One region of the Streptococcus toyakuensis genome, then DNA from elsewhere that is predicted to be linked to it. Evidence: predicted binding sites of a transcription regulator. Region 1 holds the regulator's gene; each other region holds the start of a gene.
The links. The regulator NrdR, encoded in region 1, represses ribonucleotide reductase genes. The targets are predictions, from matches to a motif close to ACACNATATATNGTGT.
Positions count from the first base shown of each region.

Region 2: a site for NrdR is predicted at 4,356-4,371, ahead of nrdH (glutaredoxin-like protein NrdH). Genes of this name have one in related genera too.
Region 3: a site for NrdR is predicted at 5,920-5,935, ahead of nrdD (anaerobic ribonucleoside-triphosphate reductase). Genes of this name have one in related genera too.

Region 1 is NZ_AP024523.1:535,746-545,720, forward strand. It holds gene gggC (streptosactin export ABC transporter GggC) at 1-1,217, opposite strand, end outside; gene gggB (streptosactin maturase GggB) at 1,210-2,409, opposite strand; gene gggA (streptosactin) at 2,463-2,570, opposite strand; partial or broken gene STYK_RS02950 (Rgg/GadR/MutR family transcriptional regulator) at 2,648-3,512, opposite strand; gene STYK_RS02955 (hypothetical protein) at 3,782-4,549, opposite strand; gene STYK_RS02960 (ABC transporter ATP-binding protein) at 4,565-5,260, opposite strand; gene STYK_RS02965 (GntR family transcriptional regulator) at 5,265-5,630, opposite strand; gene nrdR (transcriptional regulator NrdR) at 5,770-6,243, shown strand; gene STYK_RS02975 (replication initiation and membrane attachment family protein) at 6,244-7,413, shown strand; gene dnaI (primosomal protein DnaI) at 7,414-8,310, shown strand; gene STYK_RS02985 (NADPH-dependent oxidoreductase) at 8,307-9,020, shown strand; gene der (ribosome biogenesis GTPase Der) at 9,034-9,975, shown strand, end outside.
Region 2 is NZ_AP024523.1:1,003,550-1,013,524, forward strand. It holds gene STYK_RS05095 (DeoR/GlpR family DNA-binding transcription regulator) at 1-493, opposite strand, end outside; gene nrdF (class 1b ribonucleoside-diphosphate reductase subunit beta) at 636-1,598, opposite strand; gene nrdE (class 1b ribonucleoside-diphosphate reductase subunit alpha) at 1,787-3,946, opposite strand; gene nrdH (glutaredoxin-like protein NrdH) at 4,027-4,245, opposite strand; gene STYK_RS05115 (phosphocarrier protein HPr) at 4,594-4,857, shown strand; gene ptsP (phosphoenolpyruvate--protein phosphotransferase) at 4,863-6,596, shown strand; gene STYK_RS05125 (YkgJ family cysteine cluster protein) at 6,721-7,215, shown strand; gene STYK_RS05130 (ClbS/DfsB family four-helix bundle protein) at 7,272-7,811, shown strand; gene dhaQ (DhaKLM operon coactivator DhaQ) at 7,909-8,898, opposite strand; gene dhaS (dihydroxyacetone kinase transcriptional activator DhaS) at 8,895-9,425, opposite strand; gene dhaK (dihydroxyacetone kinase subunit DhaK) at 9,579-9,975, shown strand, end outside.
Region 3 is NZ_AP024523.1:1,897,439-1,907,413, forward strand. It holds gene STYK_RS09475 (50S ribosomal protein L23) at 17-313, opposite strand; gene rplD (50S ribosomal protein L4) at 313-936, opposite strand; gene rplC (50S ribosomal protein L3) at 961-1,587, opposite strand; gene rpsJ (30S ribosomal protein S10) at 1,804-2,112, opposite strand; gene nrdG (anaerobic ribonucleoside-triphosphate reductase activating protein) at 2,367-2,957, opposite strand; gene STYK_RS09500 (GNAT family N-acetyltransferase) at 2,950-3,456, opposite strand; gene STYK_RS09505 (hypothetical protein) at 3,500-3,640, opposite strand; gene nrdD (anaerobic ribonucleoside-triphosphate reductase) at 3,652-5,859, opposite strand; gene STYK_RS09515 (hypothetical protein) at 5,980-7,533, opposite strand; gene cls (cardiolipin synthase) at 7,789-9,321, opposite strand; gene STYK_RS09525 (SP_0198 family lipoprotein) at 9,576-9,975, opposite strand, start outside.

The DNA of each region.
Region 1 (9,975 bases):
TCGTCCAGAGAGAGCGTATCAAAGTAATGGCTATCTTGGAGAATATAGGAACTAATACTTGTGATTTCTTTCCGTGACAGATTTTGACCAGCAAAGCTAATCTGACCACTTGTTGGTGTCTCTTCTCCATGAATGATATTGAGCAGGGTTGTCTTACCAGAGCCACTTTCCCCAATAATGGCAATTTTTTCTCCATGCTTGATGTGCATGGAAATCGGAGACAGGAGGATATTTCCCTCTTTTTCTAGGGAGATGCTGTTAAGTTGGATAGGGAAAATATTTTCTATGCTTCTAGGCGAGAAGGAGTCAGACTGGACTAGAAGTTTTTGGTATTTCTTGAGAAGAGTTCGAGTCGCTTTTCGGGTGTTGGTAAAGTAAGCCAACTCTTGGAATTGATAGCCGATATTATGGGAAACTAGATAGATGGCCACAAAACTCGCCGCATCTAAATAATTATAGTAGGTCATAAAGCCACCGATGACGATTGGTGTGACAGAACAAAAGGCATCGATGCTATTGATAAAGAGACTGTTTAAGGTTCGTTGTTTTTCATAGTTGATTTCGGCATCTAGACTGGTTTGTAATTGCTTTTGATAGCGAGCAAAAAAGTAGTCTTGCCCCTGATAATGGCGAATTTGTTGGCTACCGCCAATAAAATTTGTCAAGCTTGCTAAGTAGCTCTGGTTAACAGTTGACCGCTTTTCAGAAAGTGAGTCCAAACGTTTTGATCCGATAGCACTGCAGAGGACTGGAAAGGAGTAGAAGAGAATGAAAATCAAGCCCAGGTAAAAATTACTCCACAGGGCATAGAGGATGGACACAGTTGTAAAGCCCAGAGAAGAAATGATGATGACCGTTGGCTCAATATAGCTTTCTTCTAGTTGCTTGACGTCGTTTTCTAGGTCAGACAAAATATCCTTTTCATCAATCTCATAACTGTTTAAAAATCGCTTGAAAATAGCACTCTTGATTCCATATTTGAAATCAGTAATCAAACGGGCGTAGTAATAGCGTTTCCCAGCCAAGCCTAGTAAGAGGATAAGATTACCAAGGATTCCTAAAATCAAAACTTTCCAAAGAAGGCCTAGTTCTTGATTGGTAAAACTAGCAACAATATTCTGAACAAGGGCTGGCGTGATAATTGCTTCCAGCCAAGTAATGGCAATAGAAAAGAAGTAAAGTACGAGGTGCTTCTTGGAAAAGAAATTTTTAAGCATAGCGGATAAACCTTTTGAAATTATTAACGAGTTTAGATATTTTGGATTGATCTTGTGAAAGATAAATAATTTCTTTAATACAATATTCCATTAATTCAGGCTTATGACATTCTATAAATTGTCCATCTTCGTTAATTACTGAAGAATAACCATCAATGATATTGGCAACGCATTCAAGACACATACCTTTACACCAACAATCTTTACATTGTTGGAAGTATTCTTTATTATTAAATAGCTCTGCTTTAGAGCTATTATGAGTTCCCCAAAATCTAAAACACAATTTTTTGCTACCATCAACATCAAAAGTTATGGTATTTGAAGGATCTATATCGTCGCAGAATGTATGATTAGTACTCTTATAAATCATAGAAATTAAAACATCATATAAGATGGGACTTATAAAAGCTTTTTCATTATTTTCAACAATATTATTTATAGAATCAGTAATGAATTTTTTCCTATCTACTAAGCTTTTTTCCATTTCTTTAACCACAAGCACCTTATTTTTACTAAATACGTCATTGATGTTAAAGTGTACATCCATATTTGTAAAATATTGGAAAATATCATCTCTACTTAGAGAATGTAATTGATGTAGTCTAGTGTATGTTGAAGCAATTTCAAAATTAGTGTAGTTTATAGTTTTTAAATAGTGGATAAATTTAGTAGTTTTACGATGGCTACCTTTACCTCTTAATTTATCATGTATAAATTCTGGACCATCTAGACTAATAGTTAGATATGGTTGGAAATTATCTATTATTTTTTTAACATTATTATTTAGTACTGTTCCGTTAGTCACGGTTTCTATTTTAAGTATAGTTGTAAATTTGGAAAATTCTTTAATAATGTATTCGAATAATTGAGTATTAAGAAAAGGTTCTCCACCAAATAGGATAAGTCTATTAATTTGTGTTATACCTCTAAATTTGACTTCGTTAATAATATTATCAGCAGTATCTAGAGTCATGATTTTATTATCCATGCCGTAATTTCCACCATCCGCATAACAGTAAGAACAGGATAAATTGCAACTGTTAGATATGTTAATAACAATTTTTTGTAAAACATTTTTGGGGATGTAGGGGGGGCTTATAGGAGGTAGTTCCCTCTGCTGAAGAAGTAGATAATGTGAATTTCTCACTATCGAAATAATAATCCCCAATGTTAGTATATATTTTTTTAGCATAATATCACCATTATAAAATAAAGGAGACGAGTGAGAACTCGTCTCATAGAAAACTATCGTCCGCCACCACAAGAATGGCTTGGACCACAATGACCTGGTACGGAGTAAGTTTGATCTGTATCTAATAGATCTTCAAGGTCAATAATTTGCACTGTTCTCATATTTTCACCTCTTTAATTTGATGATTTAATGATACTCTTTTTGAAATAATAATTAAAAATTTTCCCATATAAGAAAATTATTTCAGTTCTTCTATTACCTTTGCTAAATGTTTTTCAAATTTTTTTGCTAAGCTATCGCTGTGGACTAACTTCATCGTTGCTATGCACTTTCTCATTTCTAAAACAGAACGTTTATTTTTGTCTTTTTTTTAAAGTGTATAAGTTTTCGGCATAGTGAAAAACTAATTTTTCATATATCTCAGTTTCTGTGAAATAACAATGTTTTAGTTGCTTTTTAAAATATAAAGAATCTAAAAATTCCTCTCTTTCTATACACGTGATATATCCATTTAGTAACATGGTAGCAAGCAATCTACGATAATGTGGTAAATCTCTGTAGAATTCGGAACGTTGACACATTTCTCTTGATAAGCACATCATAGTAGGGTGAGATAATACATCTAGAGTATTCATAAACAAAAGTAATTCATAGCATCCCCAGTATTCCACAGAAAAAAGATAGTCAGATAGATATTTAATATCAGATTCATGGTAATAGATTTTTTCTGACAAATCTTGTAAGCGAATTTTAACTAGAATGGTATTCAGAGTATAGAATTTCTCTCTTTTTGTAGTCTTTTCAAGTTGAGAAATAAGCAGTTTTTCCATTCCTGAAATATCTCTTTTAGAGCTTAGAAGTCGAATTTGCTCTAATAATTCATTTATTTCATCCCTATGAAAGTCATTTGCAGCATACATAAATTCTTCGACAGGCATATTAATAGCATCTAATGCTTGCATAAATTTACCAATCGTCAGATCAGAATTTTCTCTTTCAAATCTAGAAATATGTGATGTGGATAGACCATGTTTTGCAACATCTTTTAATGTTAATCCACGTGATTCTCTAAATTGTTTAAAAATTTTTCCGTAATTTTTCATTTGTGTTACCTCAATTGCTTATATGGGAATTTTTTAGTATGTTTTCAAAATATTATATCATATATAAAAAAAGAAAGTGAGGTTGTTTATATGAATAAAAAGATGATTGTAACCCTGGTTCTATGTATTCTAGAGTCAATAATTGTTATTGGCGTTGGCTAAAACCAAAATTAGTTAGCAATAATCTAAAAAACACAGAAAATCAATTTTTTATTAATTTGATTTTCTGTGTTTTTCTTAAATAGATGTTATCCTTTTTGATTATGAAACTATTGCAAATTAACCTTGTTTTTCAAGATATAGTAGATTCCGAGGTAGTAGATAGCTATGAAAATGAGTTCCTCGATAATGGATGTACTTGCTCCCATATAGAAATTATCATTAAATCCTGCAAGTGAATTGACATAGAAGTTAGTACTGGTATTGAAGAAAACTCCAATAAATCCTATGACGATTTGGATACCAATGTAGGCTGCAACAGCAAGTGCGGTACGGTATTCATTGAACAGTTGTCCAATGGAAATGGCCAAGTAAATGCAGAGGATTCCAGAAATAGTATTTAGTAGGAAGGATAACCCCACAAGAGAGAGTTTAGGAAGGTATGTTTCTACAAGTGGAAACCAGTCATAATGTGACATCCAATCTGGAACCGTTATAGTCACAATAAGAAAAGCACTTAGAGCCAGTACAGCCGAGCTAAGTATAGACCAGATGAAGGCTCCGACTAATTTAGCTGTGATGATATAGTGCTCAGAAACTGGCAAGGTCAAAGTCAGATAGCCTTGGCGATCATAGACACTACCTTTGAAGCGTTTGATAATCAAGAAAATGGTTGAAATCCAAAGTGTAATTATCAAGCCGCCAAAGACGAGAGCCAGAAAGATAAATAGGAAAGGTTGGCTATCTTTGAAAGATATATAAGAATAGTAGTGTCCTTGCATTCCTAGGGGGACTGAAAGGACTAGCACGGCTGCATAGAGGGCTAAATACCACTTGTTAACATTTTTAAATTCGTAGCGAACTAAATTCCAAAACATAATAATCTCCTTTGCTTAGGCCTTAAATTCCTGACGGAAGAGTTGGTCAATGGATTCACCTGACTCATAGCGAATGTCATCTACATTTCCTTGACGGACGACTTTTCCATCTTTGAGGAAGACAATTTCATCCAAGATTGGCTCGATATCAGAAATCAAGTGAGTAGAAATCAAAACGGTAGAAGTTGGGGAGTAGTTATTGATAATGGTATTGAGGATATAATCACGGGCTGCTGGATCCACCCCACCAATGGGTTCGTCTAGAACGTAGAGACGAGCATCACGGCTCATAACCAAAATCAGTTGTACCTTTTCCTTATTCCCTTTTGATAATTTCTTGAGACGACTATTTTCATCAATACCTAGGTCTGCAAGTAGATGATGGGCACGTTCAAGATTGAAATCTTTATAGAAGGTCTTGAAGTAGGTTAGGGCTTCTTTGACCTTCATTTGCTCATTGAGATAGGTCGTATCCGGCAAATAAGCTACGATGGCCTTGGTTGCTGGACTTGGGTCCATGTCGTTGATGAGGACACGTCCTTGATCTGGTTGTAAGAGACCATTGATTAGTTTAATCAGGGTTGTTTTTCCTGAGCCGTTTGGCCCAAGAAGACCAACAATTTTTCCAGCTGGGATGTCAAGGGAAACATTTTCAAGGGCTGGTGTTGCTCCATAAGATTTGGATACATTTTCAAATGCTAGTAATGACATAGGCTTAAACTCCTTTAATATAATCGCCGACTACGCCTGGTAGTTCTTCTTTTTCATAGCCAAAATGGGTCATGGAGGAAACGAAGTGTTCCAATTCTTCTTCTGATAATTGTTTGCGCGATTGGGCGATCAGCTCCTTATCTTCAGTCACAAATCGTCCAGTTGTGCGCTTGCTGTAGACAAATCCTTCTCGTTCAAGGTCTGACAAGGCTCTTTGGATGGTGTTTGGATTGACACCAGCCTCGCTAGCTAGCTCTCTCACGGTTGGAAGTTGTTGATTGGGTTCCAGTGTATGGGAAACAATCTGAAGCTTGATTTTCTCCATGATCTGTAAATAAATGGTTTTTTTGTTGTCAAATGTCCAGGACATCTTGGTCTCCTTTCTTTTATCCTTTTGTCTTAATTAAATAATACAACAAAACAAAAAACTTGTCAAGCAAAAAGAAGAATTGTTTTGGGAATCGTTTAAAAAATGGTATAATGAAAAGAAAACGATAAGGAGGGAAAGGATGCGTTGTCCAAAATGTGGGGCTACCAAGTCAAGTGTTATCGATAGTCGCCAAGCAGAAGAAGGGAACACCATTCGTAGAAGACGTGAGTGCGATGAATGCCAGCACCGTTTTACAACCTACGAACGAGTAGAAGAAAGAACCTTAGTGGTTGTTAAAAAAGATGGCACACGGGAACAATTCTCTAGAGATAAAATCTTTAATGGGATTATCCGCTCAGCCCAGAAACGTCCTGTGTCAAGTGATGAAATCAACATGGTAGTCAATCGTATCGAACAGAAACTCCGTGGTCGAAATGAAAATGAAATTCAAAGTGAGGACATTGGTTCACTCGTCATGGAGGAGTTGGCTGAGTTGGATGAGATTACCTATGTACGTTTTGCCAGTGTCTATCGTAGTTTTAAGGATGTGAGTGAGTTAGAGAGCTTGCTCCAACAAATCACCCAGTCCTCTAAAAAGAAAAAGGAAAGATAAATGAAGCCAATTGACCGTTTTTCTTATCTAAAGAATAATCGGGTGTCGCAAGATACCTTATCTCTGGTACAGTGCTACCTCCCGATTATCGGTCAGGAGGCACTGAGCCTTTATCTTTATACCATCAGTTTTTGGGATAATGGCAGAAAGGAACACCTCTTTTCAAACATTCTCAACCATCTTAACTTTGGAATGGATAGATTGATAAAATCTTTGAAAATCCTATCCGCTTTCAATCTCTTAACACTCTATCAAAAAGGGGATACCTATCAGCTAGCCCTCCATGCTCCTCTATCTAGTCAGGACTTCTTAGAACATCCTGTTTATCGCAGACTTTTGGAGAAAAAGATTGGCGATGCAGCGGTGGAGGATTTGAAGGTTGAAAGTGCTGACGGTGAAGTAATACCCGTCTCACTCAATCAAGTCTTTCCAGATTTGGCAGAACTAGGAAGTCAAGAAGACCTTGGTCTCAAGAAGAAAGTGGCCAACGATTTTGACTTGGACCATTTTCGTCAGCTGATGGCTCGAGATGGGCTTCGCTTTGCGGATGAGCAGTCCGATGTCTTAAACCTCTTTGCCATCGCCGAGGAGAAGAAATGGACTTGGTTTGAGACCTATCAATTGGCCAAGTCAACAGCTGTTTCCCAGGTTATTTCAACCAAACGCATGCGGGAAAAAATCGCTCAAAAACCGATTTCTTCTGACTTTAATCCTAAGGAAGCAACCATTATCAAAGAAGCCAAAAGTAAAACTGCCCTGCAGTTCTTGGCAGAAATCAAGCAAACACGCAAGGGGACCATTACCCAAACAGAAAGAGAACTCTTGCAACAGATGGCTGGTTTGGGCTTGCTGGACGAAGTCATCAATATCATTCTCTTGTTGACCTTTAATAAGGTGGATTCGGCAAATATCAATGAGAAATATGCCATGAAAGTAGCCAATGACTATGCCTATCAAAAGATTCATTCGGCAGAAGAAGCAGTCATGCGAATCCGTGAGCGTGGGCAGAAGAGTCAGGCTCAAAAAGGCAGTAAACCCGGTCCTGCTAAGTCCAATGTACCCAAGTGGAGCAATCCAGATTATAAGAATGAAACCAGCGAGGAAACTCGTCTGGAACTAGAACGTAAGAAACAAGAACTATTAGCTCGATTAGAAAAAGGAGGAGATTAGATGGAAAGTGTCGGAGACGTACTCAAGCGTCAACCTAGCCGTTTTCATTATCAAGATTTGGTCCAGAAAATCATGAAGGACCCTGATGTTGCGGCCTTTATCCAGCAAGAATCCCTCAGCCCAGAGGAATTGAATCGCAGTATCTCCAAATTTAACCAGTACATTACCGAGCGTGACAAGTTTCTACGTGGGGATACGGATTATATTGCCAAAGGCTACAAGCCGATTTTGGTTATGAATCATGGTTATGCGGACGTTTCTTATGAAGAAACTCCAGAACTAATCGCGGCTGAAAAAGAAGCGGCTATTAAGAACCGTCTCAAGTTAATCAATCTGCCAGCCAGTCTTAAGAAAGCTAGTTTAGCTCAAGTAGATTTGGATGATTTGGGGCGCTTGCCAGTTTTTGAAAAGCTATTAGCCTTCGTGGAACAATATCCAGCTATTCGAAAAGGTCTTTACTTGTATGGAGACTTTGGTGTGGGCAAAAGTTTCATGGTGGCTGCCTTGGCTCATGATTTATCAGAAAAACGTGGTGTTTCATCAACTCTCCTCCACTATCCTAGCTTTGTCATTGATGTCAAAAATGCTATCGGTGATGGTAATGTCAAGACCTTGGTAGATGAGATTAAATTGTCTGAAGTCCTGATTTTAGATGATATTGGTGCCGAGCAATCAACAGCTTGGGTGCGGGATGAAATCCTGCAGGTCATTCTCCAATATCGGATGCAGGAAAATTTACCGACCTTTTTCACCTCCAACTTCAACTTTGAAGATTTGGAGCTGCATTTCGCTAAAGGGAAGCATGGAAATGACGAGACCTGGGAAGCCAGACGGGTCATGGAACGTATCCGTTATTTGGCTGAGGAGACTCGTTTAGAAGGAGTAAACCGTCGATGACAGAAATGATTAAACTGATGAAGGCTCACACTTCAGTGCGCAGATTTAAGGAGCAAGCCTTTCCTCAGGAAGACTTGACTGAAATCCTGACAGCAGCCCAAATGGCATCGTCTTGGAAGAATTTTCAATCCTACTCTATGATTGTAGTCCGAAGTCAAGAAAAGAAAGATGCCTTGTATGAATTGGTGCCTCAAGAAGCCATTCGCCAGTCAGCTGTTTTCCTTCTCTTTGTCGGAGATTTGAACCGAGCGGAAAAGGGAGCCCAGCTTCATACTGACAACTTCCAACCCCAAGGTGTAGAAGGTCTCTTGATTAGTTCAGTCGATGCGGCTCTTGCTGGTCAAAATGCCCTGCTGGCAGCTGAAAGCTTGGGCTATGGTGGTGTGATTATCGGTTTAGTTCGATACAAGTCAGAAGAAGTGGCAGAGCTCTTTAACCTGCCTGACTACACCTATCCTGTCTTTGGGATGGCACTAGGTGTGCCAAATCAAGAACATGAAGTCAAACCTCGCTTGCCATTGCATCAGGTGGTTTTTGAGGAAGAATATCAGGAACAAACAGTTGATGTGATTGAGTCTTATGACCGTGTACAGGCGGACTATGCTGGGGCGCGTGCGACTACAAGCTGGAGTCAACGTCTAGCAGAACAGTTTGGTCAAGCTGAACCAAGCTCAACTAGAAAAAATCTTGAACAGAAGAAGTTATTGTAGAAAGTGAGAAATTATGGCCCTACCAACTATTGCCATTGTAGGACGTCCCAATGTTGGGAAATCAACCCTATTTAATCGGATCGCTGGTGAGCGAATCTCCATTGTAGAAGATGTCGAAGGAGTGACACGTGACCGTATCTATGCAACGGGTGAGTGGCTCAATCGTTCCTTTAGCATGATTGATACAGGAGGAATCGATGATGTCGATGCTCCTTTCATGGAACAAATCAAGCACCAGGCAGAAATTGCCATGGAAGAAGCTGATGTTATCGTCTTTGTCGTGTCCGGTAAGGAAGGAATTACCGATGCGGACGAATACGTAGCCCGTAAGCTTTATAAGACCCATAAACCAGTTATCCTCGCAGTCAACAAGGTGGACAACCCTGAAATGCGAAATGATATCTATGATTTCTATGCCCTCGGTTTGGGTGAACCCCTGCCTATCTCATCTGTCCATGGTATCGGTACAGGGGATGTGCTAGATGCCATCGTAGAAAATCTTCCAAATGAATATGAAGAAGAAAATCCAGATGTCATTAAGTTTAGTTTGATTGGTCGTCCAAACGTTGGAAAATCAAGCTTGATTAATGCTATCTTGGGCGAAGACCGTGTCATTGCTAGTCCCGTTGCTGGAACAACTCGTGACGCCATTGATACACACTTTACAGATACAGATGGTCAAGAGTTTACCATGATTGATACGGCTGGTATGCGTAAGTCTGGTAAGGTTTATGAAAATACAGAGAAATACTCTGTCATGCGTGCCATGCGTGCTATTGACCGTTCAGATGTGGTCTTGATGGTCATCAATGCGGAAGAAGGCATCCGTGAATACGACAAGCGTATCGCAGGATTTGCCCATGAAGCTGGTAAAGGAATGATTATCGTGGTCAACAAGTGGGATACGCTTGAAAAAGACAACCATACTATGAAAAACTGGGAAGAAGATATCCGT
Region 2 (9,975 bases), 470 kb from region 1:
TGGCTAGGTTTTGCAAGGTTAGTGTTCCGACAAAGGCTCCAGTGATAGAGCGGTAGTTTCCACCAATTAAAATCAAATCTGTTAGTTTTCGTTCGTTTAGAATGAGAAAGACTGGTAAACTGTTTGTTACAACACGAATATTATCAATTGGAAGTTCACGAGCAAAAGATTCCAAGGTTGTCCCTGGCCCAATAAAAATGGTTTCACCCTCATCAATTAAATGGCCTGCAAAACGGCTGATTTCTTGTTTTTCTGCGATTTGTAAGCCTTGTTTTTCAATATTGGAACGCTCATTATTTAAAATAGAACCTGTGCGAATTTTCTCAGCTCCACCGTGAACTCGAACAAGTAAATCCTTGTCTGCCAACTCTTGCAAGTAGCGTCTAGCAGTCATATCTGACACATCCAAGCGAGTCATGATTTCTTTTACAGTAATAGTTCCCTTTGTATTTACCGTTTCTAGAATATTATCTAGTTTTTCCTGCTTTAACATCGTTATCACCTCTATTTCTATTACTATTTTATCATAAAGTATTCAATCAATCAATTTAAAAAACAAAAGAAAACAAAAACAAAAATATCATGGTTGTTTTAAACAAGCCATGATATTTGTTATCAGTTCTGGGATAATTGAATTAGTCTAAACCGTAGTTATAGTCATCGTCTTGCATGGCTTCAACTTCGCCAAGAAGGTAACCATTTCCGACTTGAGAGAAGAAGTCATGGTTGGAAGTTCCTGTTGAAATACCGTTCATAACGATTGGGTTGACATCTTCAGCTGAATCTGGGAAAAGTGGATCTTGTCCCATGTTCATGAGAGCTTTATTGGCATTGTAGCGAAGGAAGGTTTTAACCTCTTCAGTCCAACCAACACCGTCATAAAGACTCTCTGTGTAGCCTTCTTCATTTTCATAAAGAGTATAGAGTAGGTCGTACATCCATTCTTTGAGTTTTTCTTGCTCTTCTTCAGGCAATTCATTGAAACCAAGTTGGAATTTGTAACCAATGTAGGTTCCGTGAACAGACTCGTCACGAATAATCAATTTAATGATTTCTGCAACGTTGGCTAGTTTGTTGTTACCGAGATAGTAGAGGGGAGTGAAGAAACCAGAGTAGAAGAGGAAGGTTTCGAGGAAGACGCTGGCAACTTTCTTTTCAAGTGGGCTGCCGTTTAGGTAGATTTCGTTGACAATCTCAGCCTTCTTTTGTAGGTAAGGATTGGTATTGGTCCATTCGAAAATTTCTTCAATCTCAGCCTTAGTATTTAAGGTAGAAAAGATTGATGAGTAAGATTTAGCGTGGACAGATTCCATAAATTGGATGTTATTGAAAACAGCTTCCTCATGTGGTGTACGGATGTCTGCGCGAAGGGCTTCAACCCCAGTTTCAGATTGCATAGTGTCAAGAAGGGTTAAACCACCAAAAACTTTTCCGACCAAGTCTTTCTCTTTGTTAGATAGCTTTCTCCAGTCATCCAAGTCGTTTGATAAGGGAATACGTGTATCGAGCCAAAATTGCTCCGTCAGTTTTTCCCAAGTTGATTTGTCGATGACATCTTCGATGGCATTCCAGTTAATGGCTTTGTAGTAAGTTTCCATTTAAAATCTCTTTCTGTGTTTAGTATTGCGAACTCACAATTATTTCTACTTTACCATAATTCTATAGGAGTATCGCACAAAAAGTCGGAAGCCCGACTTTTAAAATGTTACATAAATTATGTTATGACCTAGTAGATTTGATTTTATCAGTGCTGCTTAGGGGAAAAATAATGTTTCTATGCTAGAAACTAAATCACACAGCTTTCACATTGGTTGGCGCCGACTTCTCCACCGTCATCAGTAAAGGTACGGACGTAGTAGATAGACTTGATTCCCTTGTTAAAGGCATAGTTACGAAGGATGGACAAGTCACGTGTCGTTTGTTTATTTTCCCTCTTCCATTCGTAAAGGCCTTTTGGAATGTCACTACGCATGAAGAGGGTGAGTGAAAGTCCTTGATCCACGTGTTCAGTCGCAGCAGCGTAAACATCGATGACTTTACGCATATCCATATCGTAGGCAGAAGTGTAGTAAGGAATGGTTTCTGTAGACAAGCCAGCAGCAGGGTAGTAGATTTTACCAATTTTCTTCTCTTGGCGTTCTTCGATACGTTGCGTAATCGGGTGGATAGAAGCAGAAACGTCGTTGATATAGCTGATAGAACCATTTGGTGCTACAGCAAGGCGGTTTTGGTGGTAAAGACCATCTGCTTGAACCTTGTCGCGAAGTTCAGCCCAGTCAGCAGCACTTGGGATAAAGACATCTTTGAAGAGTTCTTTAACATGTTCTGATTTTGGAACAAACTCGCCTGTAATATACTTGTCGAAGTAGCTTCCGTTAGCATAGTCTGATTTTTCAAAATTGTGGAAGGTGATACCACGTTCACGCGCGATATTGTTTGACTCAACCAAAGTCCAGTAGTTCATAAGCATAAAGTAGATGCTTGTAAAGTCAACAGACTCAGGCGATCCATACTCAATCAGTTGTTGGGCAAGGTAGCTGTGAAGTCCCATGGCACCAAGACCAAAAGTATGAGCTTGGCTATTTCCATGGTCAATCGTAGGTACAGCCACGATGTGCGAACTATCTGTAACGAAAGTAAGGGCACGAACCATAGCACGGATTGAGCGACCAAAGTCAGGTGAAGTCATCATGTTGACTACGTTGGTTGAACCAAGGTTACATGAAACGTCCGTTCCCATTTGAAGGAATTCTTGAGCATCGTTGATCAAGCTTGGTTCTTGGACTTGAAGAATTTCAGAACACAAGTTACTCATGATAATCTTACCATCAACAGGATTTGCACGGTTAGCCGTATCAATGTTGACTACATAAGGGTAGCCAGACTCTTGTTGCAATTTAGAGATTTCAGTTTCCAAATCACGCGCCTTGATTTTTGTCTTGCGAATATTTGGATTTGCGACCAATTCATCGTATTTTTCAGTGATGTCGATGTAGTTGAATGGCACACCGTATTCTTTTTCTACAGAGTAAGGACTGAAGAGGTACATTTCTTCATTTTTACGAGCCAATTCGTAGAATTTATCTGGTACTACAACACCAAGTGATAGGGTTTTGACACGAACTTTTTCATCGGCATTTTCTTTCTTAGTTGAAAGGAAGGCGATGATGTCTGGGTGAAAGACATTGAGGTAAACCACCCCAGCACCTTGACGTTGACCCAATTGGTTAGAGTAAGAGAAACTGTCTTCGAAAAGCTTCATAACAGGAACGACACCTGAAGCAGCTCCTTCATAACCCTTGATAGGTGCACCAGCTTCACGAAGGTTGCTGAGGGTAATTCCCACACCACCACCAATACGTGAAAGTTGAAGAGCTGAGTTGATAGAACGTCCGATAGAGTTCATATCATCCGTCACTTGGATTAGGAAGCAAGATACCAACTCCCCACGACGAGCACGTCCAGCATTCAAGAAGGAAGGAGTAGCAGGTTGGTAGCGTTGGTGGATGATTTCATTGGCAATATCGATTGCAACAGCTTCATTCCCATCAGCGAAATAAAGGGCGTTAAAGAAGACACGGTCTTCCATATTTTCAAGATAGTATTCACCGTCATTAGTCTTTAAGGCATATTGATTGTAAAATTTATAAGCTGCCATGAATGACTTGAATTGGAAGTTTTGGTCTTTGATAAATTGAGCCAATTCTTCCAAGAACTCTGGACGGTATTTCTTGATAAAGGCTGTTTCGATGTAGTTGTGTTCAATGAGGTAATTGATTTTGTCTTTGATTGAATCAAAAACCATAGTGTTTGGAACTACATTTTCTTTAAAGAAGGCATCCAAGGCTTCCTTATCTTTATGAAGCATGATTTGTCCATTAACAGGACGGTTAATTTCGTTATTAAGACGGAAGTAAGTCACGTCTTCAAGATGTTTTAATCCCATAAAATTTCCCTTATCTAATTACAAAAGAAAGGCTTCTAAGTTAGCCCTAAAAGCAGTTTCTTCTGGATGATGTACTAAGATTATGCTAATTGTTTCAGTTTTCCTGGTTGGAAACCTGAAAAGACTTCAGTTGGTGTTTGAATAATAGGAGCTGCGCTAAAACCGAGTTCTTTGACTTGATCGATGTACTCAGGCTGCTCATCAAGATTGATTTCTTTATATTCAACGTTATTACTGTCCAAGAAACGCTTGGTCATTTTACATTGGACACAATTGTTTTTAGAATAAACGGTTACCATTGTGTAACTCCTCTTTAAAATTTAATTCTATCCTAGTATATCAGAAAATAAAATTTTGTCAATGATTTGAACTAAATATAGTGGTCTTTTTTTCTAGTCAAGCTCACAAAACACAATATGTAGTGTTTGTTTTATAAAACAGCAATGATTATCCTAGAAGTAGTTTTTTGGAAAACTATATCCTGTGTTTTGTTATCTAGAATAGAAGATTTTCAGCAAGTTATCTGAAAGGAAATCGAATAAATCCCATAAAATGCTTGAAAAAAATCCTAGAAGATGGTATAATACCAAATTGTAAGGGTTATCACATATAACTCAAAAAAGAAAGAACAAAAGGAGAGTCAAACTATGGCTTCTAAAGATTTCCACGTAGTGGCAGAAACAGGTATTCACGCACGTCCAGCAACATTGTTGGTACAAACTGCAAGCAAATTTGCTTCAGATATCACTCTTGAGTACAAAGGTAAATCAGTTAACCTTAAATCAATCATGGGTGTTATGAGTCTTGGTGTTGGCCAAGGTGCTGATGTAACTATCTCAGCTGAAGGTGCAGATGCAGATGACGCTATCGCTGCAATCTCAGAAACAATGGAAAAAGAAGGATTGGCATAAGGAAAATGACAGAAATGCTTAAAGGAATCGCAGCATCTGACGGTGTTGCAGTTGCAAAAGCATATCTACTCGTTCAACCGGATTTGTCATTCGAGACTGTTTCAGTCGAAGATACAAACGCAGAAGAGGCTCGTTTGGATGTAGCTCTTGAAGCTTCTCAAAACGAGCTTTCTCTTATCCGTGAGAAAGCTGTAGGTACGCTTGGTGAAGAAGCGGCTCAAGTTTTTGACGCTCATTTGATGGTTCTTGCTGACCCAGAATTGATTGGTCAGATTAAAGAAACAATCCGTGCTAAGAAAGTCAATGCAGAAGCAGGTCTTAAAGAAGTGACTGACATGTTCATCACTATCTTTGAAGGCATGGAAGATAACCCATATATGCAAGAACGTGCAGCGGATATCCGCGACGTGACAAAACGTGTATTGGCAAATCTTCTTGGTAAGAAATTGCCAAACCCAGCTTCTATCAATGAAGAAGTAATCGTGATTGCGCATGACTTGACACCATCTGATACAGCTCAATTGGACAAAAACTTTGTAAAAGCTTTTGTAACAAATATCGGTGGACGTACAAGCCACTCAGCTATCATGGCACGTACACTTGAAATTGCAGCTGTATTGGGAACAAATAACATCACTGAAGTGGTGAAAGACGGTGATATCCTTGCCGTTAACGGAATTACTGGTGAAGTGATTATCAACCCAACAGATGAACAAGCGGCAGAATTTAAAGCAGCTGGTGAAGCTTATGCTAAACAAAAAGCTGAATGGGCACTTTTGAAAGATGCTCAAACAGTGACTGCTGACGGTAAATACTTCGAGTTGGCTGCTAACATCGGTACTCCAAAAGACGTGGAAGGTGTTAACAACAACGGTGCAGAAGCGGTTGGACTTTACCGTACAGAGTTCTTGTACATGGATTCTCAAGATTTCCCAACTGAAGATGAGCAGTATGAAGCATACAAAGCTGTTCTTGAGGGAATGAATGGTAAACCAGTGGTTGTTCGTACAATGGATATCGGTGGAGATAAGGAACTTCCTTACTTCGATATGCCACATGAAATGAACCCATTCCTTGGATTCCGTGCCCTTCGTATCTCTATTTCTGAAACTGGAGATGCAATGTTCCGTACACAAATCCGTGCCCTTCTTCGTGCTTCTGTTCATGGTCAATTGCGTATCATGTTCCCAATGGTTGCCCTTTTGAAAGAATTCCGTGCAGCCAAAGCAGTTTATGAAGAAGAAAAAGCAAACCTTCTTTCTGAAGGAGTTGCAGTTGCGGATGACATCCAAGTTGGTATCATGATTGAAATCCCTGCAGCAGCAATGCTTGCAGACCAATTTGCAAAAGAAGTAGACTTCATGTCAATTGGAACAAACGACTTGATCCAATACTCAATGGCAGCAGACCGTATGAACGAGCAAGTTTCATACCTTTACCAACCATATAACCCATCAATCCTTCGCTTGATCAACAACGTTATCAAGGCAGCTCACGCTGAAGGTAAATGGGCTGGTATGTGTGGTGAGATGGCTGGTGACCAAAAAGCTGTTCCACTTCTTGTCGGAATGGGCTTGGATGAGTTCTCTATGTCAGCAACATCAGTCCTTCGTACACGTAGCTTGATGAAGAAATTGGACACTGCTAAGATGGAAGAGTACGCTAACCGTGCCCTTACAGAGTGTTCAACAATGGAAGAAGTCCTTGAACTTCAAAAAGAATACGTTAACTTCGATTAATGTCATTAACCTAGTTGCAAGGTTTTTTGATACATTTGGGAATAGTATAGTCTTGTGAAGTCCACTTTTCAATGATGAAGAGGCATGATATAATAGGAGAAACAAATAGAATAAGAGAGAAATCATGTCTAAAGAAATTGATATTGAGTATTACCACCAGCTAGCCTTGCAAAAGCAAAAGGAGCACCGTAAAATTTTAGCCAATTTAAAGAAAAAACCACCAAAAAATCTGGATAAGATAGCCCAACAGATTCACCAAGAAGTTTTTGCGGAGATTGATTGTACGGCCTGTGCTAACTGTTGCAAGACATTGGGGCCTGACTTTAAAGAAGCGGATATTACACGAATCGCCAAGTATTTTAAGATGAAATTACCTGCTTTTGAAGCGGAGTTTCTGCAGGTAGATGAAGATGGGGATAAGGTTTTTAAATCCATGCCTTGTCCCTTTCTAGGAGGAGATAATCTCTGTTCCATCTATGATGTTCGTCCAAAGGCGTGTCGTGAATTTCCCCATACAGACAGGAAAAAAATCCATCAAATCAACCATTTGACGATTAAGAATACCTTGACCTGTCCAGCAGCCTATCTCTTTGTTGAGAAATTAAAGGATAAGTTATAGAGATTTAAAGGATAAAAAATTTCTAATAATAACTAGTAATATGAAGGGAGAACTCTGTGCCTAGACCGAAAACAAAAGAGGAGCTAATGCTGGCCTCTAAGGAAAACTATGAAAAGCTCAATCGTTTCATCTCCCAACTAAGTGAAGATGAGCTACAGATTCCATTTGATTTTTCAAGAGACCCAAAGAAAAAAGAAGCTCACTGGAAAAGGGATAAAAATCTACGGGATGTCTTGATCCATCTTTATGAATGGCAGCAGTTACTTTTGACTTGGGTACATTCCAATCAAAAAGGTCACGAAAGACCTTTTCTCCCTGAATCTTATAATTGGAAAACTTATGGAGAAATGAATGTCGCTTTTTGGAAGAAGCACCAGAAAACCTCCTTAGAAGAAGCGACTAGACTCCTAGAACAATCACATAGGAAGGTTTTAGAGTTGATAGAAGTTTTTAGCAATGACGAACTCTTTACCAAAGGTGTCTATAAGTGGACTGGCGGAACAAGTCTAGGTTCCTACTTTGTCAGTAGCACGTCAAGCCACTATGATTGGGCTATGAAAAAACTCAAAGCTCATCGGAAGAATTGTAAGGGATAGATGGCCTATTTGAAATGGCAAGAATGAGTTCTTTTAAACGTAAGATAAAAGCAAAGGGCTATCAAGTGATGTAGCCCTTTTGAGTTATACAAGCAAATTACCATGCAAAAGCTGTCGTTGGAGCATTGAGCGCTTCTAACCACTGTTTATTTTTTACGGGGCAAAGAGTTACGGATATACCTGCCATATCTAGGCTGGTCATAAATGTTCCTGATTTTATAAAAGTAATAGTGACTCCTTCAATTTCTAAGAGTTGAAGGAGATCATTGATAAATATGCCCATTTCTAAGTTGCTGGTAGTGCCTAGATTATTTACAAGCAATATAAATTGATCACCCTTTTTCCAATGATAGTGCAATCTTAATTTACTTATAATTTCATTTGCAAGGATTTCCGATGATTGGAATAGGACGATACGATAGCCTTCTTCGCCATGTATCCCAATACCATAAGAAATATTTCCTTCTTCCAAGTTAAATAGTGGAAGGGTGGCTTGGGGGAGACTAGCAGCTTTCGTTGCAAAGCCAATTGTTGCGATTTCGGGAGCAAGTTCATGACCTAAATCAGTTAGTTGCTCTATGTCGGCATCATTTTGAGCTGCAAATCCTAGGATTTTATGAAGTAAGATAGTCCCTGCAAGTCCTCTCCCTCTAATTTGAAATCTATTGTGAGGTTCAATTGAAATATCGTCGTGCGCCAGACTATAGCCGACCTTAATTCCTTCTTTTCTAGCAGTATTAATGGCCCAGCTAAATTCTTTGATGTCTGCTTCGAAATTTTTTACAATGATGAAGACACCGTGACCATTGTTTAAAAAACGAATGGACTCTAAGATTTCAGTTCTTGTAGGTGGAGTAAATAATTGGCCATAGATAGCAGCGGTAAGCATTCCTTCTCCCACATATCCAATATGAGCAGGTTCGTGTCCTGAACCTCCACCCGCCAATATTGGAATCTGATGAGGATTGCGTTTTTTTTGATAGACTAATGGTAAGGTAGGGTGTTTTTCTAATTCAGGATGACTGCTGACAGTTGCCGAAATGTAACTTGAAATAATTTTCTGTTTATGATTTGAAATAAATGTCATTGTGGTCTCTTTCCAATAATGGTCATGATTAGAAAGTCTGGTTGTGGAACTGGACTTTTTTTATTGACGTAAGCCTTCACGATTTCTGCTAGAGCATGTGAATGATAGTCTAACAAAAAACAAGTATAAGCAGATGAATCGATATCAATCTGACCGTATTCACTTAAAATTTTTGATACAAGCAAGCGACAGTAGCTGATAAATTGGTCATAGAAGTTATTTTGCCCTTGAATATCAAAAAGTTGAATATAAAAGTCACGCTCTTGTTCGAAATAAAGAAATAATTCTTGTAATAGTTTTTGGCCTGAAATGAAGTCCAAGTTATTGGTGATATACTCGGTTAAGTCATTTTCAAATATCCAGTCTAGCAGTTCATATTTGTCAAGAAAGTGATTATAAAAAGTCTGTCTACGAATGCCAGCTGATTCCATGATCTCTACAATAGAGATTTTATCAAATTCTCTAGTAGCTAATAGGTCTCTAAATGCCTTGGCAATCCGTTTTTTTGTAATAAGTGATGATGCCATAGGAAGCCTTTCTGTTACTTACTTCATTTTACCAAAAAAATGTTTTAAACGGGTTTAAAAGGGGACAAATAATAGAATCTGTCCCTTATCATCCAGCAATAAAAAATATATAATGAAAGCGAAAACAAAGGTAAATGCCGAAAGGAGTTTCTCATGAAAAAAATTATAAATGAACCGACACAAGTTGTTGATGAAATGTTGCAGGGATTGTCATTCATGCATGATGACTTGGTAGAACGCATAGATGGTTTTGATGTCATTGTTAGAAAGGCAGAAAAGACAGGAAAAGTTGGACTCATTTCAGGTGGAGGTTCAGGACATGAACCAAGTCATGCTGGATTTGTAGGAGATGGAATGTTGTCTGCTGCCATTTGTGGAGCAGTCTTCACTTCACCTACTCCGGACCAAATTTTAGAAGCCATCAAGGCGGCTGATGAAGGTGCTGGAGTTTTCATGGTCATCAAGAACTATTCTGGTGACATTATGAACTTTGAAATTGCACAAGAACTTGCTGAAATGGAAGGTATTGATATAGCAAGTGTTGTAGTCG
Region 3 (9,975 bases), 690 kb from region 1:
ATATTTCCTCCTTAGATTATTCAGCTTCAGCAGCAAACAACTCGATTGCTTTAGAATCAGCTGTAAGTGTGATGATAGCTTTTTTAGTTTTGTTAGTAAAACCAGTGTAACGTCCAACACGTTTTGCTTTTGGTTTTACGTTGATTGTGTTAACGTTGGCAACTTTAACACCTTCGAAAGCAGCTTCAACAGCTTGCTTGATCAAAAGTTTGTGTGCACGAGTGTCAACTTCAAATACATATTTTCCTGCTTCAAGTTGAGCCATTGAGCTTTCAGTGATAACAGGTTTTTTGATAACATCATACAAATTCATTATGCAAGAACCTCCTCGATTTTAGAGATAGCTGCTTGTGTGACAAGAAGTTTGTCGCTATTTGCGATGTCAAGAACACTTGCAGTTGTAGCAGTTGCAACTTTCACGTTTGGAAGGTTACGAGCTGAAAGAGCTGCGAATTCATTTCCTTCTTCAAGGATAACAAGAACTTTAGAATCGATGCTCAATGCTGCAAGAACTTTTGCAAATTCAGCAGTTTTTGGAGCTGTAAATGAAAGAGCGTCTACAGCTACGAATTTGTTTTCAGCAACTTTTTCAGAGTAAACTGATTTAAGAGCTAGGCGACGAACTTTTTGTGGAAGTTTGTAGCCGTATGAACGTGGAGTTGGTCCGAAGACAACACCACCACCACGCCATTGTGGTGAGCGGATAGAACCTTGACGAGCACGTCCAGTTCCTTTTTGACGCCATGGTTTGCGTCCACCACCTGATACTGCAGAGCGGTTTTTAACAGCGTGTGTTCCTTGACGAAGGCTTGCGCGTTGGCTGATGATCACATCAAACACAACTGATTCATTTGGTTCGATACCAAATACTGCATCGTTAAGAACAACTTGGCCAGCTTCTTTACCAGTTTGGTCAAATAATGTTACGTTTGCCATTGTGACTGATTTCCCCTTTCTTTATTATTTACCAGCTTTAACTGCTGATTTGATAGTGATAAGAGATTTCTTAGCACCTGGTACGTTACCTTTGATAAGGATAACGTTCTTTTCTGGAACAACTTGTACAACTTCAAGGTTTTGAATTGTTACGCGGTCGCCACCCATGCGTCCTGCAAGGTTTTTACCTTTGAATACGCGGTTAGGTGCAACAGGTCCCATAGAACCTGGACGACGGTGGTAACGAGAACCGTGAGCCATTGGTCCACGTGATTGTCCGTGGCGTTTGATGACACCTTGGAAACCTTTACCTTTAGAAGTACCAGTTACGTCAACAACGTCTCCAGCTGCGAATGTTTCAACTGTAATTTCAGCACCAACTTCCAAGCCTTCAACGTTTTTGAATTCACGAATGAAGCGCTTAGGAGCCGTGTTAGCTTTCGCTACATGTCCTTTAGCAGGTTTGTTGCTCAATACTTCGCGTTTGTCATCGAAACCAACTTGGATAGCGTTGTATCCGTCTGTTTCAACAGTTTTAACTTGAAGAACAACGTTTGGAGTTGCTTCAATAACTGTTACAGGGATCAATTCGCCAGCTTCAGTGAAGATTTGAGTCATTCCCACTTTTTTCCCTAAGATTCCTTTTGTCATGAGAAAATAGTTCCTTTTCTATATTTTTTATTCAAAAAGTTTTTAACGAGCGTTTTTCATGCTCAAGTCTAAGATACAAAGGGCGTCAAACTCAAAGTGAAAATAGGAAACTGACGCAGTGTCTAACAGACACTAGGAAGTTTATCTTTTTCACACCGAGTTTAGCCCGTGTTCAATTAAATTGAAACACCAGCCTCTGCTCTTTTATATTTTAGATTAAAGTTTGATTTCTACGTTTACACCACTTGGAAGATCCAATTTCATCAAAGCATCAACTGTTTTTTGAGTTGGGTTAACGATATCGATCAAACGTTTGTGTGTACGCATTTCAAATTGTTCGCGAGAGTCTTTGTATTTGTGAGTCGCACGAATAATTGTGTAGAGGCTACGCTCAGTTGGAAGTGGGATTGGACCCGCAACTTGTGCACCTGTACGAGTAGCTGATTCTACGATTTTTGCAGCCGCTGTGTCAAGCGTACGGTGTTCGTAAGCTTTCAAACGGATACGGATTTTTTTGTTTGCCATCTTTTTCTCCTTTTCGTCTATTTAAGATAATAGGCTAGCTCCACAAGAAAACCGACGCGGTGTTGCGTGGCAATGCAACCGAGCGTGTCGCAACCTCTTGCATCAAAGCTAAGGCTGTAATTTACAGCACCATAATAGAATAACACAAAGCCCCTGCGATTGCAAGGGATTTGTTGCTGTTTTTTTAAAATTTTTAACATGAAAATGTTTTCTTTTTTGGTGGGTCATTTATTTAAGTATTTTATGGAAGAAAGTTACTCTCTCTTCACCTGTTCATAGCTTTCTTTTCCGTCATTAAGCTTGTCCCAAATCACTACTTGCCCACTTTTGAGAGATTTTTGCACATCGATAATTCGTTGATTGGAAGAACCTCGAAACTGGAGCATGAGATTTCTCTTAGTTCGATCGTATCGTCCATCGACAAGAATGTCAATCAATGATAAGAGTTCCAGTTTATCTGGAGTTTCCAACAACATTTCTTCCCATGTATAGCCCGTCCAGGACCAGATGTCTTTGTCTGGCAATTCCTTCCGGATACGTTTCACGAGTGGCAAAAGGATTCCTGTATTAAGGAAGGGTTCTCCTCCTAATAAAGTCAAGCCTTGAACATAAGGTTGAGCGAGATCTTCCATGATCTGTTCTTCTAATTCTGCTGTATAAGGAATGCCAGCATTAAAAGACCAAGTCGCAACATTATAACATCCCTCGCAGTGAAACATGCAACCTGATACATAGAGGGAGTTACGCACACCCTCTCCATCTACAAAGTTGAAGGCCTTGTAATCAATAATCCGCCCTTGACTGAGTTCTTCGCTTTTCCATTCTTGTGGTTTTGGATTATTCATTCGCTACCTCTATCCAATAACGCTCGACTCCATTACGAACATCCTCAAGGAGCCCACCATTTGCTAAAATGACTGCTCTGCTAGCAGGATTATTCACGCTACAGGTCACAAGCGTTCTCTTGATGTTCTTTTCCTTAGCAACTTGCAAGCCCTGACGGAGAGTTTCCTTAGCATAACCCTTGACTCTTTCTGATGGACGAATGGAGTAGCCAATGTGACCAGCATAATTCAATAAACCCTCATTCAGTCTCAATCGCAGATTCAAAAATCCTAGAGCACGGCCTACATCATCAAATGATACAAATTGAATAGAAGGAACACGATTTTCAGGCAAGTTTATTCCCATCTCTTTTTGCATATTTGTTTCCAACCACTCTTCATACACAAAGTTCTCTGTATCCCAGAAACCACCGTCGTGAAGCGACTGATATTTTTCAAATTCCTCCATCATGTCTATAACAGCCTTCTTATCTACTATTGTCGGTCTGCGTAATTCCATCCTTACCTCCCACTAAGAGAAAAGCGAGAGCTGACTCTCACTTTTATTTTTTCTTATTCTTGTTTAAAAATTGTTCTCTGAGGTTGAGCAAGCGTTCTTTCTTACCAGCTCCACCTTTAGAGTGTTTCTCGTGATAACGGGTCACTTGTGCGCGCCCCTTATCATCTAATTGATATTTTCCCATTTCATTTCTTTCTAATTTGTTACTTGATGTCCAGCTATTTTAATCGTTGAGCCATTCATATGTTTGACACGCGCAGCGATTTCCTTGTGACGGCCGTTGACCATAGGTCTTGCTTGAGGATTACCTAGATAGCCACAAGTTCGTTTGACCACATCTACTGTTTTAGGGTCGCTATTGCCACAGTTTGGACAAGCAAATCCTCTTTCAGTTGGTTCAAAATCCCCTTCAAAGTCACACTTGTAGCAACGGTCAATCGGAGTATTAGTGCCTAGATAACCTACACGGTCGTAGGCATAGTCCCAAACAGCTTCCAGAGCCTTAGGATTTTGCTGAAGGACTGGATACTCACAATAATGGATAAAACCACCTGACGCACCTGCTTCTGGATAGACTTTCTCAAAGTCTAATTTTTCAAACGGTGTTGGATTTTTACGAACATCATAATGGAAAGAATTGGTGTAGTATTCCTTGTCTGTGATGTCAGGAATAGAGCCAAACTTCTCTGTATCTAGTCGGCAGAAACGATCTGTCAAACTTTCAGATGGTGTTGAGTAGATAGAGAAATGATAGCCATATTGGTCAGACCACTCTTCTACACGGCGTTTCATATCGCGAATGATGTCTAGCGTGAATTCCTTAGCATCTGGATTGCTTTCCCAGCTGTTACCAAAGAAAACAGTCGCTACTTCATACAAACCGATATAGCCCAGCGAAACTGTTGCCCGACGATTCTTAAAGAGCTGGTCAACACTTTCTTCTTTACCTAGACGATGGCCAAAAGCACCGTACTGATAAAGGATAGGAGCATTGGCTGGTGTCGCCTCTTTAGTGCGTTCGACACGGTAAACAAGAGCATCTTCAGCGATATTCATACGCTCGTTGAAGATTTCCCAGAACTTATTCATGTCACCATCAGACTCGAGGGCGATGCGAGGAAGATTGACCGTCACAACGCCTAGATTCATCCGACCTGAATTGACTTCTACGCCATTCTCGTCTTTCCATCCTTGAAGGAAAGAACGACAACCCATAGGAACTTTGAAAGAACCTGTCAAGTCAACAATCTTATCATAAGACAAGACGTCTGGATACATCCGCTTGGTTGCGCACTCTAGAGCCAACTGCTTGATGTCGTAGTTGGGTGTCCCTTCCTCTAAGTTGAGTCCTCTTTTAAGCGTGAAGATAAGTTTAGGGAAGATAGCTGTTCGATGTTCTGAACCAAGGCCCTTGATTCGGATGTTCAAGATAGCTTTTTGAATTTCACGCTCAAAACGATTGGTTCCCAGACCAAAACCGAGCGAAGTAAAAGGTGTTTGCCCATTTGAAGTGAAGAGAGTATTGATTTCATACTCAAGAGATTGCATGGCATCATAGATGTCTTTTTGCGTTTTCTTCCAAGCGTAATCTTCCCGTTTTTCAGGCAAGACCCATTCTTCTGCATCTTTGAGGTGTTTTTGGTAATTCTTCTCTGCGTAAGGAGCCAAGACTTCATCGATACGGTCAGCTGAACAGCCACCGTACTGGCTAGAAGCAACGTTGGCGATGATTTGGGAAATCTGAGCTGTCGCAGTCTGGATAGACTTGGGACTTTCTACCTCTGCATTTCCAATCTTAAAACCATTTTCCAACATACCTTTAAAATCAATCAAACAGCAGTTGGTCATAGGGGTATAAGGACTGTAGTCCAAATCGTGATAGTGGATATCCCCCTTTTGGTGGGCATTGGCTACGTGCTTAGGAAGCATTTGCAGTCCGATTGATTTCCCAACAATCCCTGCTGTCAAATCACGCTGGGTATTAAAGACATCACTGTCCTTATTAGCATTTTCATTGACAACTGCCTGATCTTTATTGAGAAGCTTATGGATACTAAAGTTAATATCTGTCGCTTTTGAGCGCTCAAAATCCCTCTGTGTCCGATAAGTGATATACTCCTCAGCTAGCGCATATTCTTTGGCTTCAAGGAGTTCATGTTCTACGATATTTTGAATTTCGTAAATCTTAACCCCCTGTGGAAAGCGACTATGAATTTCTGTGACAATTCGCTCGGTCAAAGCATTTAGGCGTTTTTCGACCAAGGGTGTCACATCCATAACCTTGTCTGCCGCCTTGTGGATAGCCTTGTCAATCTTGTCCACATCAAATGCAACACGTCTCCCATCTCGTTTTTCAACGAAGAGGGTTGCTAAAGTTGTAATTTTTTCTTCTAGTGCAATCATATACATCCTCGTTTCTAAAATGTTCTTTCTAAAAAGTATTATACCCCTCTAAAAAATAAAAATCAATATCTTGTGTTAAAAATCCTAAAATTTTTAAAAATACACAAGATATTGATTTGGCTATTTGATTTTATAGACTTTAAACTCTGAATAATCAGTCTTTACTTGTTGATAATTTTCTTTTAAGAGTGTCTCCGCCTCAGACCAGAGAGCCACCTTGTCGTTTACCACAATCACCTTAGGTTGGTTTTCTTTCAAGTCATGAATCAAGGTAGTTTTATTTTCTTCTGTATTCGTATAAAGAAGAGGTGATGGGAACATGGATCCAGCCAAACGCTGACTTTCTTTATACATTTGAACATGAGAATCCCAAATATAGATTTGGTCACCATCACTCGTCTCTTGTTTGACTCTGTCTACTACTTGATGTTGTTCTCTATAAGAAGCTGGATGCAAAACAAAACGAGCCACAAAAGGAATTGCAATCAGATAAACCACCACTAGGATAGGTAAGTAGAGATTCCCCTTCATAAATTTTTTCCATAAAGTAGGAGCTTCTTCTCTTCTCCGACGACGATCTCCTCTAGCTGAATGTTTCCCACGAATACTGGTCATCAAAAGAAGGAGTAAAAATGGAAGGATTAGAATCAAACACGAACCGTGAAGAGGTTCTTGAGAAAAAAGCAACAAGGCTAATACAAATATGAAAGCAAAACTAGCTGGTACTGAAATAACATATAATCTTGATGCCTTTGATTGGAACAAACCTAGAAAAACAAGGAAGAGAGCTCCTAAACCAAAGGTCAACAAACCATAGAATAGAACATTATCCATTAGTTGGGGATTGATAAAGACCTGAAGGGAATCAATCGGATATAAAAGACTTCCTAGAGCTTCTCCAAAGCCACCTGAAGCAAGAACATAATATCCTACTGGGTAAAAAATGAGAGAAAAGCCAAGTGCTGCTGCAAAAAACTGATAAACTCCATGAGCAAGGCGACCATGCCCAACATTAAAGACAAACAAACCAATTGTTACTACTGCAATAAAGAGAAGACTTGTAAGAGGCTCTATGAAAAATGATAGGGCCAAGAAAATCCCCAGACGTAGAAATCCCTTGTCATGGTTAGGAGTTGATAGATAAGCTGCTATGAACGAAAATCCTGCAAACAGAAATGGCAAAGCTAAAATCGTAGCATATCCTCCGCCAAAACCGAGACCGGATACCAAAATATAAAATATGGTTAGGAGTTGCTTGGCTTGTTCCCTTTGTCCCGTCAGATAGTCAGTTGAAGAAAAGAGGAAGTAACCTCCTCCTAAGAGGGCTAGCCATTCTACCAAGGCAAAAAGGATGCCTCCTTGGGTGATGTAAAGTAGCAAGTAATAAATAAGACCGTGACTTGCATAATAGCTACTGTAAAGCTGTCCTCCCTGATGTAAAGCCCACCCTATATACAAATCCTGCGCCTGAGAGGGACTTACCATATCTAAAAGTAAAGGTAGCACCACAGAAAAAACCGTTGCAATCGTACTTCCAATGATGAGTCTGAAAAACGGGAAAGCTACCTGTTCTTCTTTTTCTACATGAGATTCAAGGTTCCTATCCAATCTATTTTCAATCTCATTACTCTGTATCGTTTTGGATACTTCTTCTATTCTGCCATATACAGCCATGTCGTTTCTCCTATTCAATTTATCTGTCTTAGTATATCAAAAAGACCTAAAATTGTCAGCTTGCGATGGCTGTTTGAGCGATTTTTTGCATAGTTTCACAAAGGTTTCAATTTCCCGAAATCGGTGTAAATGCGTCTGTTTAAATGACATGATATAATCCAATTCTTTCTGAGTCAGCATCGTCCCTCCCTATATCTTTCTATTCGTAAAAAGCAAGAAAAAGAGGACTGGTTTGTGTCCTCAGTCCTAGATTTCTTATAAGATAGGGGCGAATAACTGGGCAATTTCCTTAATCAATTTTTGATACCAGCTATTTTTTATCGTATGAGGGAAAATTTCTTGCGATGATGAAAAAATCTCCCGAAAATCTTTTTGAATCTCAGCAATTGATTCTGTTTTATATAGCAAGACTGCATTTTCATAGTGGTGAAGCAAACTTCTATAATCTAAGTTAATGGTTCCAACTGCAGCAAAATCCTTATCCACTAAAATTTGTTTACTATGGATAAAGCCTGGACTATACTCAAAAATCCTGACTCCTGCTGACAAAAGATCCGGATAGGCCCCTCTTGTGATGAGTTGGATCAATTTTTTATCCGGAATGAAAGGAGTCACGATGCGGACATCAACACCCCTCATGGCCGCGTTTTTAATACTCTCAGTTAAATCATAGTCAATAATCAAATAGGGCGTTGTGATATAGACTGAATCAGTAGCCTGATTAATCAAACTTTGATAGACTTTTTTCCCTACCTGGGTACGGAATATGGGCTTGGGTCCACTACCGTAAGGAATGCAGATCCCTTGGCCAGAACGAGGTTGATTTTCCAGGTGATACTGGTCAAAATCGCTGATTTCCCCACGATTGATGTACCAAGTCATCAAAAAGAGACGGGTTAGAGCCTTGACACCAGGGCCATCTATGCGAATCCCACTGTCCTTCCAGTAGCCAAAGCGTTCTACATGATTGATGTACTCATCGGCTAAGTTAATCCCTCCTGTATAGGCTACCTGACCATCTATGACAAGGATTTTCCGATGGTCCCGATTGTTGTAAGCCACCGTCAAGCGAGGAATCACCTTGTTAAATTTATGGGCTTCAATTCCTCGACTACGAAGCTGAATAGTATAATCTCCAGGCAAAGTCGCCATACAGCCGATATCATCATAGAGCATCTTGATCTCTACACCCTGAGCTGCCTTTTGCTCTAGTATATCTAGTATGCTATTCCACATCAGACCTTCTTCGACAATATAGTACTCTAGAAAGATAAATTTCTCAGCTTTCTTGAGGTCTTCCAACATATGTTGCCACATGCTTTCACCCGAAGAAAAGAATTGTGAGTCTGTTCGATTATAGACATCGGCGTTACTATCCATACTTAACAAAGATTTGATAACTCCGTAAGCAGCCTTATCCTCTTCCTTCAATTTCTGGCGGAGAGCTTTACTGTTATCCTCCCGAAAATGCATAGAACCAAGTTTGTCCAACTGCTTGATTTCTTTTTTGGATAATCGTCTTTCACCAAACATCAGATAGAGCAAGGGGCCGATGACAGGAACAAAAGTTACCACTAACCACATTACTTTACTTTCAGGCGCCATTGAGCGATTGACAATTGCGACAATAGTCGCCATACTCATAAAAATTAAGACAATTACCCATAGAATAGGGGCCATGCGCCCTAAATAAAGAAAGAGACCAAAAACAAGACAAAGTTCAAGTAGCATAATCGAAAGACTAAAACCATACTTGGACATCAATAATTGAAATTTTCTATATTTCATATCCCCTCCTTGATATTTTGATACTCAATGAAAAGCAAAGAGCAAACTAGGAAGCTAGTCGCAGGTTACTCAAAACACTGTTTTGAGGTTGCAGATGGAAGCTGACGTTGTTTGAAGAGATTTTCGAAGAGTATGAATGCTAAAAACAGGTAATTAATACTAGTATAACGCAGGTATTCGGTAGAAGGCAAGTATTTATAATCATTTTTCTGAGTAAAAGCAAAAGAGACTGACAAAACCAGTCTCCTTCTAGTCTATTTTGATAAAACAATGCGATCAGACGCGTCTCTATCCATATCGTCAATAATCATCTGATTGCCATTGATTGCATAAATCTTGGCATCATCACCAATAATCATGCGTTGATTAGCAGCGTCGAAGCTAACCTGCTTGATTTCTTGTTCCCCATCAGTTTCTACCTGTGTCCAGGTGCCAGTTGTTCCAGTTACCACTAAAGTGATACGGTCTCCTTCGTCCTGACCAGTATAAGTCCCATCAATATTAGTTGGTTGAGCCTCAGGCGCATTTTGTGAAGAACTTGTCGCTGCCTGATTTGTATTTTCTGTAGAAGATAAAGCAGCTTGTGATTGTTGAGTTTGTTGTGTTTGCGATTGAACTACTGGTTGTTGAACTCTTTGTGAACAAGCTACTAAG